2 regions of the Ottowia sp. SB7-C50 genome follow, and region 2 is predicted to be linked to the other one. Evidence: predicted binding sites of a transcription regulator. Region 2 holds the regulator's gene; the other holds the start of a gene.
What was found. The regulator LexA, encoded in region 2, represses DNA repair genes until DNA is damaged. The targets are predictions, from matches to a motif close to ACTGTATNNNNATACAGT.
Positions count from the first base shown of each region.

Region 1 (4,414 bases), 750 kb from region 2:
CGCGGTAAGGTGCAAAAATGATAGCACCAAACCCAATATGGACAAGCGCCCACGGCGCGAAACCCCATTGAATCTTGAAGCTGAATGCATGCGTGTCGTCAGATGTCTATTTCCACGGCGTCGCCGTGCAGTTCCATGAGCTCGCGCCGCGACGCGGCTTCGCCTTTGCCCATGAGCTTGGTCATCTCGTCGGTGGTCTGGCTGAAGTCAAACCGGCCCAGCCGCACCGGCAACAGGCGGCGAGTGTCGGGATTGAGCGTGGTGTCCCACAATTGTTCCGCGTTCATCTCGCCCAGGCCCTTGAAGCGGCCAATCGTCCATTTTCCCTCAGATACGCCATCCTTGCGCAATTTGTCGAGCATGGCGGTCAATTCCCCGTCGTCCAGGGCATACATCTTGGCGGCGGGCTTCTTGCCGCGCGCCGGCGCGTCGACGCGGTACAGCGGGGGCCGCGCCACATAGACGTGCCCTGCGTCGATCAGCTTGGGGAAGTGGCGGAAGAACAGCGTCAGCAGCAGCACCTGGATGTGCGAGCCGTCGACATCCGCGTCCGACAATATGCAGATCTTGCCGTAGCGCAGGCCGCTCAGGTCGACCTCGTCGGCCGGCCCGTGCGGGTCGACGCCGATGGCGACCGAGATGTCGTGGATCTCGGTGTTGGCAAACAGCCGGTCGCGCTCGACTTCCCAGGTATTCAGCACCTTGCCGCGCAGGGGCAGCACGGCTTGCGTCTCCTTGTCGCGGCCCATCTTGGCGCTGCCGCCGGCCGAATCGCCCTCGACCAGGAACACCTCGTTGTCAGCGATGTCACGGCTTTCGCAGTCGGTGAGCTTGCCGGGCAGCACGGCGACGCCCGAACCCTTGCGCTTTTCGACCTTCTGGCCCGCGCGCTGGCGCGTCTGTGCGGCCTTGATGGCCAGTTCGGCCAGACGCTTGCCGTAGTCGACGTGCTGGTTCAGCCAGAGTTCGAGCGCCGGGCGCACGTAGCTGGACACCAGGCGCACCGCATCGCGCGAATTCAGCCGCTCCTTGATCTGGCCCTGGAACTGCGGGTCCAGCACCTTGGCCGACAGCACGTAGCTGGCGCGGGCGAACACGTCTTCAGGCATCAGCTTGACGCCCTTGGGCAGCAGCGCGTGCAGCTCAATGAAGCTCTTGACGGCCTGGAACAGCCCGTCGCGCAGGCCGCTGTCGTGCGTGCCGCCGGCCGTGGTGGGAATCAGGTTGACGTAGCTCTCGCGCACCGGCGCGCCTTCTTCGGTGAAGGCCACCGCCCATTCGGCGCCCTCACCTTCGGCAAAGCTGTCGGAATCCTTGCCCGCGTAGCCTTCGCCCTCGAAGATGGGCACCACCACGTCGCCGGTCAGCGTCTGCTCCAGGTAGTCGCGCAGGCCGCCCTTGTATTGCCAGCTTTGCGTGTCTTTTTTCTTCTCGTCGGTCAGCGTGACAGTGACGCCGGGCATCAGCACCGCCTTGCTGCGCAGCAGATGCACCAATTCGGTGCCGGGCAGCCCGGCGGATTCGAAGTATTTCGCATCGGGCCACGCGCGAACGGTGGTGCCCTGCTTGCGCTCGCCGGGGGCCAACGGCCGCAGGGTCAACGGCTCGACCACGTCGCCGCCGCTGAACACGATGCGCGCCACCTGGCCCTCGCGGTGGCTGGTCACTTCAAGGCGCTTGCTGAGCGCGTTGGTCACGCTGACGCCGACGCCGTGCAGGCCGCCCGAGAAGCTGTAGGCGCCGCCCTTGCCCTTGTCGAACTTGCCGCCGGCGTGCAGGCGGGTAAAGACCAGTTCGACCACCGGCGCCTTCTCTTCGGGATGCAGCCCGAACGGGATGCCGCGGCCGTCGTCCTCGACGCCCACCGAGCCGTCGGCATGCAGGGTGACGCGGATCTTCTTGCCAAAGCCGGCCAACGCCTCGTCGGCTGCGTTGTCGATCACTTCCTGGATCACGTGGAGCGGGTTGTCGGTGCGCGTGTACATGCCCGGCCGCTGCTTGACCGGCTCGAGCCCCTTCAGCACCTTGATCGAGCCCTCGGAATACCCGGTGGCGGACGAAACGGAAGTCGTGGACATAACCGCGCATTTTAACCCCCACGGCCTGGAACCACTGGATACAAACACAGATGAGCATACCAAGCGCTGGCGACCGGGCATCGAAATCCCCATCAAACAGGCCACCACCCCGCGACAATCCAGCGGATTCAGCTATGATTAATATAGTATCCAGGCTCAGCGACCCGACATGACAACGACCACCCCGCACGCCGACCCTCAGCCCTCGCCCTGGGTGCGCCGCTGGACGCCCCTGGTGGCGGACGGCGCGACGGTGCTTGACGTGGCCTGTGGCCGCGGCCGGCACATGCGCTGGTTTGCCGAGCGCGGCCACGCCGTGACGGGCATCGACCGCGACGCCGACGCGCTGGCCGTCGCCCGCGCCTGGGGCACGGTGGTGCAGGCCGACATCGAGAACGGCCCCTGGCCGCTGCCCGGCCAGCGCTTTGGCGCCGTGGTGGTCACCAACTACCTCTGGCGACCGCTGATGCCAACCCTGCTGGACGCCGTGGCGCCCGGCGGCGTGCTGATCTACGAAACTTTTGCCGATGGCAACCAGACCGTCGGCAAGCCCTCGCGGCCCGACTTTCTACTGCAGCCCGGCGAGCTGCTGCGCGCCTGTGCGGGGCCCGGCTGGCGCGTGGTGGCCTATGAAGACGGCTTCCTGCCGTCGCCCGAGCGCTTTGTGCAACGGATGGCGGCGGTGAGGCTGGGAGGCGTCGCCGTCAAAGACCCGCCGCGTTACCCGCTTTGAAGGGTTGCTGGCGCGCCGGCCTGACACCGAGCGTGCCATTGACGAATCGTCGCCCGCACCCAGTCCACCGGCAGCCGCTCCTGTTCGATACGGCCTTGGCTAGGCTGCGCCAGCAAGTCGCGGAACACCGCCTGCTCATCCGCCCGCAGACCTGGGGGAATCTCAGGCGTCGGCACCGGCTCAGCACCCGCTTGTTCGATGAAGCGCTGCCGCGTGGGCTCGTCCATACAGAGGGCCGTCAGCTGCGGCACCTGCTGCCTTGCCAGCGCCAGCATCGTCAGGCCCCAGGTGTCGATGTCGCCCCAGTAGGCCACCGCGCGCTCACGCAGCCAATCAGCGCGCAGCCAGGCCAAGTCCAGCCCGGCGCCCAGAATGGCGACCGTGTCCGGGAGTTCGCCCCCGGGCGGCAGGTGGTGCAGGCATTGGTGGTTTTCGACCAGCAGCAACGCGGCTCCAGGCGGCGGATGGCGCGCCAAATCGTGACTGCGCACGCGCAACACGGGCCAAGGCAGCAGGCTGCCGTCCAGATCGACCACGTCGAGCCAGTGCGTGCCTTCGGCTTGCGCGTCCAAAAAGTGCTCCAGCCCTTGACTCAACTGTCCGGGATGCTCAGTTTCCAGGAGCATTGTCAGCAGCGTGCGCTGGCGCTCCCACAGCTTGCCGTCGATGCCGGCAAACGGCAGGGCACGCAGCGGCAGGCCGGCGGCACAGCCGGGCGCCAGCTGCGCGGCCAGGCCGATGGCACGCGCCACGTCATTTTCGGCCGAGTTTTCCAGCAAATGGCGCTGGCGAATCAGCACCTTGAGCCAGTCAGGCCGCGCCTGCACGGCGGGCAGCACTGCCAGGCGCTGCAGGCGCGCAAATTCACGGCCGATGGCGGCCTCCTGCATGGCGGCGACCCATTCGACGGGCGTTTGCAGCACCCACGTGCGCGGCATCTCCACCGCCTCGGCCGTGCTGCGATAACGCCGCGGCTCCCACACCACATGGCCTGTCCGCACGGCACGCCACGCCTGCACGTGCTGGCGCACGGCCTGCAAATCGCTTTCCAAGCGTGACGCTGCCGGCAGCGGGATGGGCAGCTCGACCGGCCATGCGCCCTCCTCGGCCAGCAACTGGCGCAGGCGACGCGAGGTGTCGGCCCATTGGCGGCGCAGTTGCAGGGCGAGATCGGCGGGGGATTTCATGCAACGATCAAAACAGCCGAACAGCCGGACGCGCAGAGGACGCAGAAGGATTCAAAAATCATACGAATTGGCTGCGAATCCTTGCTGGAAAAGCGCAGGCAGCTATGTTTTTTGACATCTTCATGGCTATCCTTTTGCGTCCTCTGCGAATCCTTTGCGTCCTCTGCGTCCGGCTGTTCGGTTCCCGAAGCATTGAATCACCGCGACATCTGACCACCCGCGCGCGCCTCGATCTCCGCCCAACCCATCGATGCCAGCCGCGCCTGCGCCCCCTCACGGTGCACCAGGATGGCGCGCCGCGTGTGCTCGCGCAGCAGGCGCAATTCTTTGTTGGGCGTGACGAACAGCGGGTTCAGCCCGAACGCGCGCAGAGCCGCCACGATGCGCGCGGCCACGGCCTGCGAGGTGCGCGAGAA
Region 1 covers NZ_CP136995.1:2,067,953-2,072,366, forward strand. Annotated here, with positions in the region: gene R0D99_RS09800 (lytic transglycosylase domain-containing protein) at 1-15, opposite strand, end outside; gene R0D99_RS09805 (DNA topoisomerase IV subunit B) at 99-2,078, opposite strand; gene R0D99_RS09810 (class I SAM-dependent methyltransferase) at 2,248-2,811, shown strand; gene R0D99_RS09815 (DUF3322 domain-containing protein) at 2,799-3,998, opposite strand; gene R0D99_RS09820 (ATP-binding protein) at 4,196-4,414, opposite strand, start outside.
Region 1: the regulator LexA is predicted to act here: its motif matches at 2,112-2,129, upstream of R0D99_RS09805 (DNA topoisomerase IV subunit B).

Region 2 (4,414 bases):
GCCATTCCAACCGAGGAGCACACTTGAAACTCATTCTTCTGGGCGCCCCCGGCGCCGGCAAGGGCACGCAGGCGGCCTTCATCTGCCAGAAATACGGCATCCCGCAAATCTCCACCGGCGACATGCTGCGCGCCGCCGTCAAGGCCGGCACGCCGCTGGGCCTGCAGGCCAAGAGCGTGATGGAGTCAGGCGGCCTGGTCAGCGACGACCTGATCATCAACCTGGTGAAGGAGCGCATCGCCCAGCCCGATTGCGCCAACGGCTTCCTGTTTGACGGCTTTCCGCGCACCATTCCGCAGGCCGAGGCCATGCGGGCAGCCGGCGTCAAGCTGGACTACGTGCTCGAGATCGACGTGCCCTTCGACGCCATCATCGACCGCATGAGCGGCCGCCGCAGCCACCCGGCCAGCGGCCGCACCTACCACGTCAAGTTCAACCCGCCCAAGGTGGAAGGCAAGGACGACGTCACCGGCGAGCCGCTGGTGCAGCGCGACGACGACAAGGAAGACACCGTGCGCAAGCGCCTGGAGGTGTACGACCAGCAGACGCGCCCGCTGGTGAGCTACTACAGCAACTGGGCCGCCCAGGAGCCCGCCGCCGCGCCCAAGTACCGCAAGATCAGCGGCACCGGCACGGTCGACGAAATCACGGCGCGCGCGCTGCAGGCGCTGGCCAGCTGACGCGCCGCGGCGTCACGCCGCGCTGCGCACCTCAACGCCCCGCTGGCCGGGGCGTTGTGCTTTCCGGGTGCCGGGTGCTGCTGGGAATGTGGGCGGCAGAAGGCGTCGAAGCGAAACGTGCGAAAAACGAGGATAGCTTCGGTGTACCGACGAACCCATAGCCGGGCTATGGGCGCAGGCGGTAACACCGCGATAGACCGTTTTCTCGCGCGTTGCAGCCGACGCACCTCTGCCGGCCACACTCCTAGGGCGTGCCGGCGGCGCGCCCCAGCACCATCACCCAATGCTCGCCCCAGGGCGAGCGTGCATCGGACGCACAGGCCACGCCCACGTCGGTGTATTCCGGCGCCGCCATGTTGACGCAATGCGGCGGGCTGTCCTGCCACAGCGCCAGCACCGCGCCCGCCGACGACACGCCGGCCGCGGCGTTTTCGCCCACGCCCCAGGCAGAAAAGCCGGCCTCGGCCACGCGTTGCGCCACGCTGCTGCCGTCGCTGCCCACGTGCGTCACCGCACCCATGGCGGCCGAATCGGCCGCGTGGCGCGCCGCCGCCGCGGCCAGCCGGTCGTCCCAGCGCAACGCCGCCACCGGCGCCTGCGCCACCCCGGCGCACGACGCGCCCTGCGCGCGCCATGAGTTGAGCAGCGCCGCCACGGCACGGCCTGCCTGCGCATCGCCGCAGGCGGTCTTTCCCGTCGAAACCAGGGGCGGTTGCACGACCCCCGTGGTGGGGGTCGCCGCCGCCGACGTGCTGGTCGAGGTTGCATCGGATGCCGCTGCCGGCGCGCTGGTCGCCTGGTCGCTGGCCGATACCGCGGTCGGTGCCGCGGGGCTGGCCGTACTGGAGGTGACGTCGCCGCCGCCCCCGCAGGCGGCCAAAAACCCCACCAGGCACAGGCCTGCGCCTGCCCAACCCCTCCGTCGTACGCCGGATCGCTTCATCTCGTTCGTCACTCGCACCCCAGTCCCAAAAACCGAAAGCCGCGACCATAGCGCCCGCCGGCGCCTTGGCCCGCGCCCATCGGGCTTTGGCGTGGCAAGAAGCTGTAAATGTCGTGACCGCCGCAGCGCCCCACCCGCAGTGACCTGACGCCCATTGCTTTCAATTTCATAGCAACAGAGTCTTCGTGCAAAAGGGCCGGCGCCCCGTTCACAAGACACTTGCGCATTGCGTTAAACTGGTTAAAAATACAGTTACTGGATATCAACACAGGCCTGCCCTGCACCGCCATGACCGATACGCCCAAACTCACCGCCCGCCAGCAGGAAATCCTGCAGCTGGTGCAGCACGCCATTGCCCGCACCGGCGCACCGCCCACGCGTGCCGAAATCGCGGCCGAGCTGGGCTTCAAGTCCGCCAACGCCGCCGAAGAGCACCTGCAGGCCCTGGCCCGCAAAGGCGTGATCGAGCTGGTCAGCGGCACCTCGCGCGGCATCCGCCTCAAGGGCGCGGGCCGCACCGGCGTGCGCACCGACGCCTTCAGCCTGCCGCTGCCCGGCATGGCGCAACTGGCGCTGCCCCTCATCGGCCGCGTGGCGGCCGGCTCGCCCATCCTGGCGCAAGAACACGTCGACCAGACCTATCACATCGAGCCCGGCCTGTTCCCGCAGCGGCCCGACTACCTGCTGCGCGTGCGCGGCATGTCCATGCGCGACGCCGGCATCATCGACGGCGACCTGCTGGCCGTGCAGTCCACGCGCGACGCGCGCAACGGCCAGATCGTCGTGGCGCGCCTGGGCGACGATGTCACCGTCAAGCGCTTTCACCGCCACAAGGACCAGATCGAACTGCACGCCGAAAACCCCGACTACCCCACCATCGTCGTGCGCCCGGGCGAACCGTTCGAGATCGAAGGGCTGGCGGTCGGCCTGATCCGCAACAGCATGCTGATGTAGCCCTGCTTTCCCGCGCCGCCGCAGGTGGCGGGCGTGCAGACGATGGGCCGCCCCGGCGCCGTCGTCCACACCCTGCGGCAGCGCCCCGCCTGGCTCGGTCGAGCCGGGCCGCATCAATCTCGCCTGTGTCCAACCTGTTTCTGTCCTGAAAGGTTTTACATGGGAAACAAAGTCATTCACCTGGCCGACTGGGCCGTGCCCAGCTATCGCCGGCAGCGCAGCGCCGCACCGCGCACCGTCACCTCGCCAGCGGGCGGCTGGAGCGACATGGCCCGCCAGCGGGTGGCGCAGCGCCACGCGGGCGCGCAGGGCGGCCCCACCAGCCTGTCGCTGGTGCCCAGCGCCGAAGCGCCCGGTGCCGCCCCCATCGTCACCGGCGCGCCCGCCGTGCGGGTGACCCGCCCGTTGGACGCGCGCCATGCGGCAGACGCCAGCGGGCGGCTGCGCATTTCGGGGCGGCTCATCGACGTGTGCGCCGAACTGGAACGGCTGGCCGCCGCCGAGGCGCAGGCCGCGTTGCCGCGCCGGGCTTGAGCGTGGCCGCGCCGCGCGGGGGCGCCGCGCCCATCCCGGTAGATGGGCGGCGTTGACGGGGCGCACCGCCCTGGGTGCGAAGCCGCCCGCGCCAGCCATCTGCGGTGGCGTGCCCGGGCGTGATGGCTGGCAGCACACGGCACTTTTCGCCCGCTGGCGCTGGCCCATCAACGGCGAATTGCTCCTGAATTCGAAGCAAAATGTCGGGCGCCAGCGCGCGTGCCCGGCGCGGCGCAAGCCCATCGACGCGGCGTTCCACGCCTTGCTTTCGCATCGCGGCGCATGCCGCCTGGCCGCGGCGCTGCGGTACGACCATGCCCAAAGGCACAATGCGGGTCATGAATATCGTGATCCTCGACGACTATCAGGACGCCGTTCGCAAGCTGCCCTGCGCGTCCAAGCTCGAGCCGTATCCCGCCAAGGTCTACACCAACACCGTCAAGGGGCTGGGCCAGTTGTCGGTGCGCCTGCGCGATGCCGAAGTGATCGTGCTGATCCGCGAGCGCACGCACATCACGCGCCAGCTGGTCGAAAAGCTGCCCAGACTGAAAATGATCTCGCAGACGGGGCGCATCGGCAGCCATGTCGACGTGGTGGCCTGCACCGAGCGCGGCATCGCCGTCGCCGAAGGCGTGGGTTCGCCGGTGGCACCGGCCGAGCTGACCTGGGCGCTGATCATGGCGGCCGCACGCCGGCTGCCGCAGTACGTGGGCAACCTCAAGCACGGCGCGTGGCAGCAGTCGGGTCTGAAGTCGGCGTCGATGCCGCCCAACTTCGGCCTGGGCACGGTGCTGCGCGGGCGCACGCTGGGCATCTGGGGCTACGGCAAGATCGGCCAGCTGGTGGCCGGCTACGGCCGCGCCTTCGGCATGCGCGTGATGGTGTGGGGTTCGCCGGAATCGCTGGCCCGCGCGCGCGCCGACGGGCACGCCGCGGCACACGACAAGGCCGACTTCTTCGCCAACGCCGATGTGCTGTCGCTGCATCTGCGGCTGTCCGACAGCACCCGCGGCATCGTGCGCCTGGACGACCTGAGCCGCATGAAGCCGACCGCGCTGCTGGTCAACACCTCGCGCGCCGAACTGATCGAGCCCGACGCGCTGGTCAGCGCGCTCAACCGCGGCCGGCCCGGCATGGGCGCCGTGGACGTGTTCGAGACCGAGCCGATCCTGCAGGGTCACGCGCTGCTGCGGCTGGAGAACTGCATCTGCACGCCGCACATCGGCTACGTGGAACAGGACAGCTACGAGCTGTACTTTGGCGCCGCGTTCGACAACGTCGTCAACTACCTGCGCGGCACGCC
Region 2 covers NZ_CP136995.1:2,818,141-2,822,554, forward strand. Annotated here, with positions in the region: gene adk (adenylate kinase) at 24-680, shown strand; gene R0D99_RS13475 (CAP domain-containing protein) at 925-1,398, opposite strand; gene lexA (transcriptional repressor LexA) at 1,912-2,577, shown strand; gene R0D99_RS13485 (hypothetical protein) at 2,737-3,111, shown strand; gene R0D99_RS13490 (D-2-hydroxyacid dehydrogenase family protein) at 3,450-4,414, shown strand, end outside.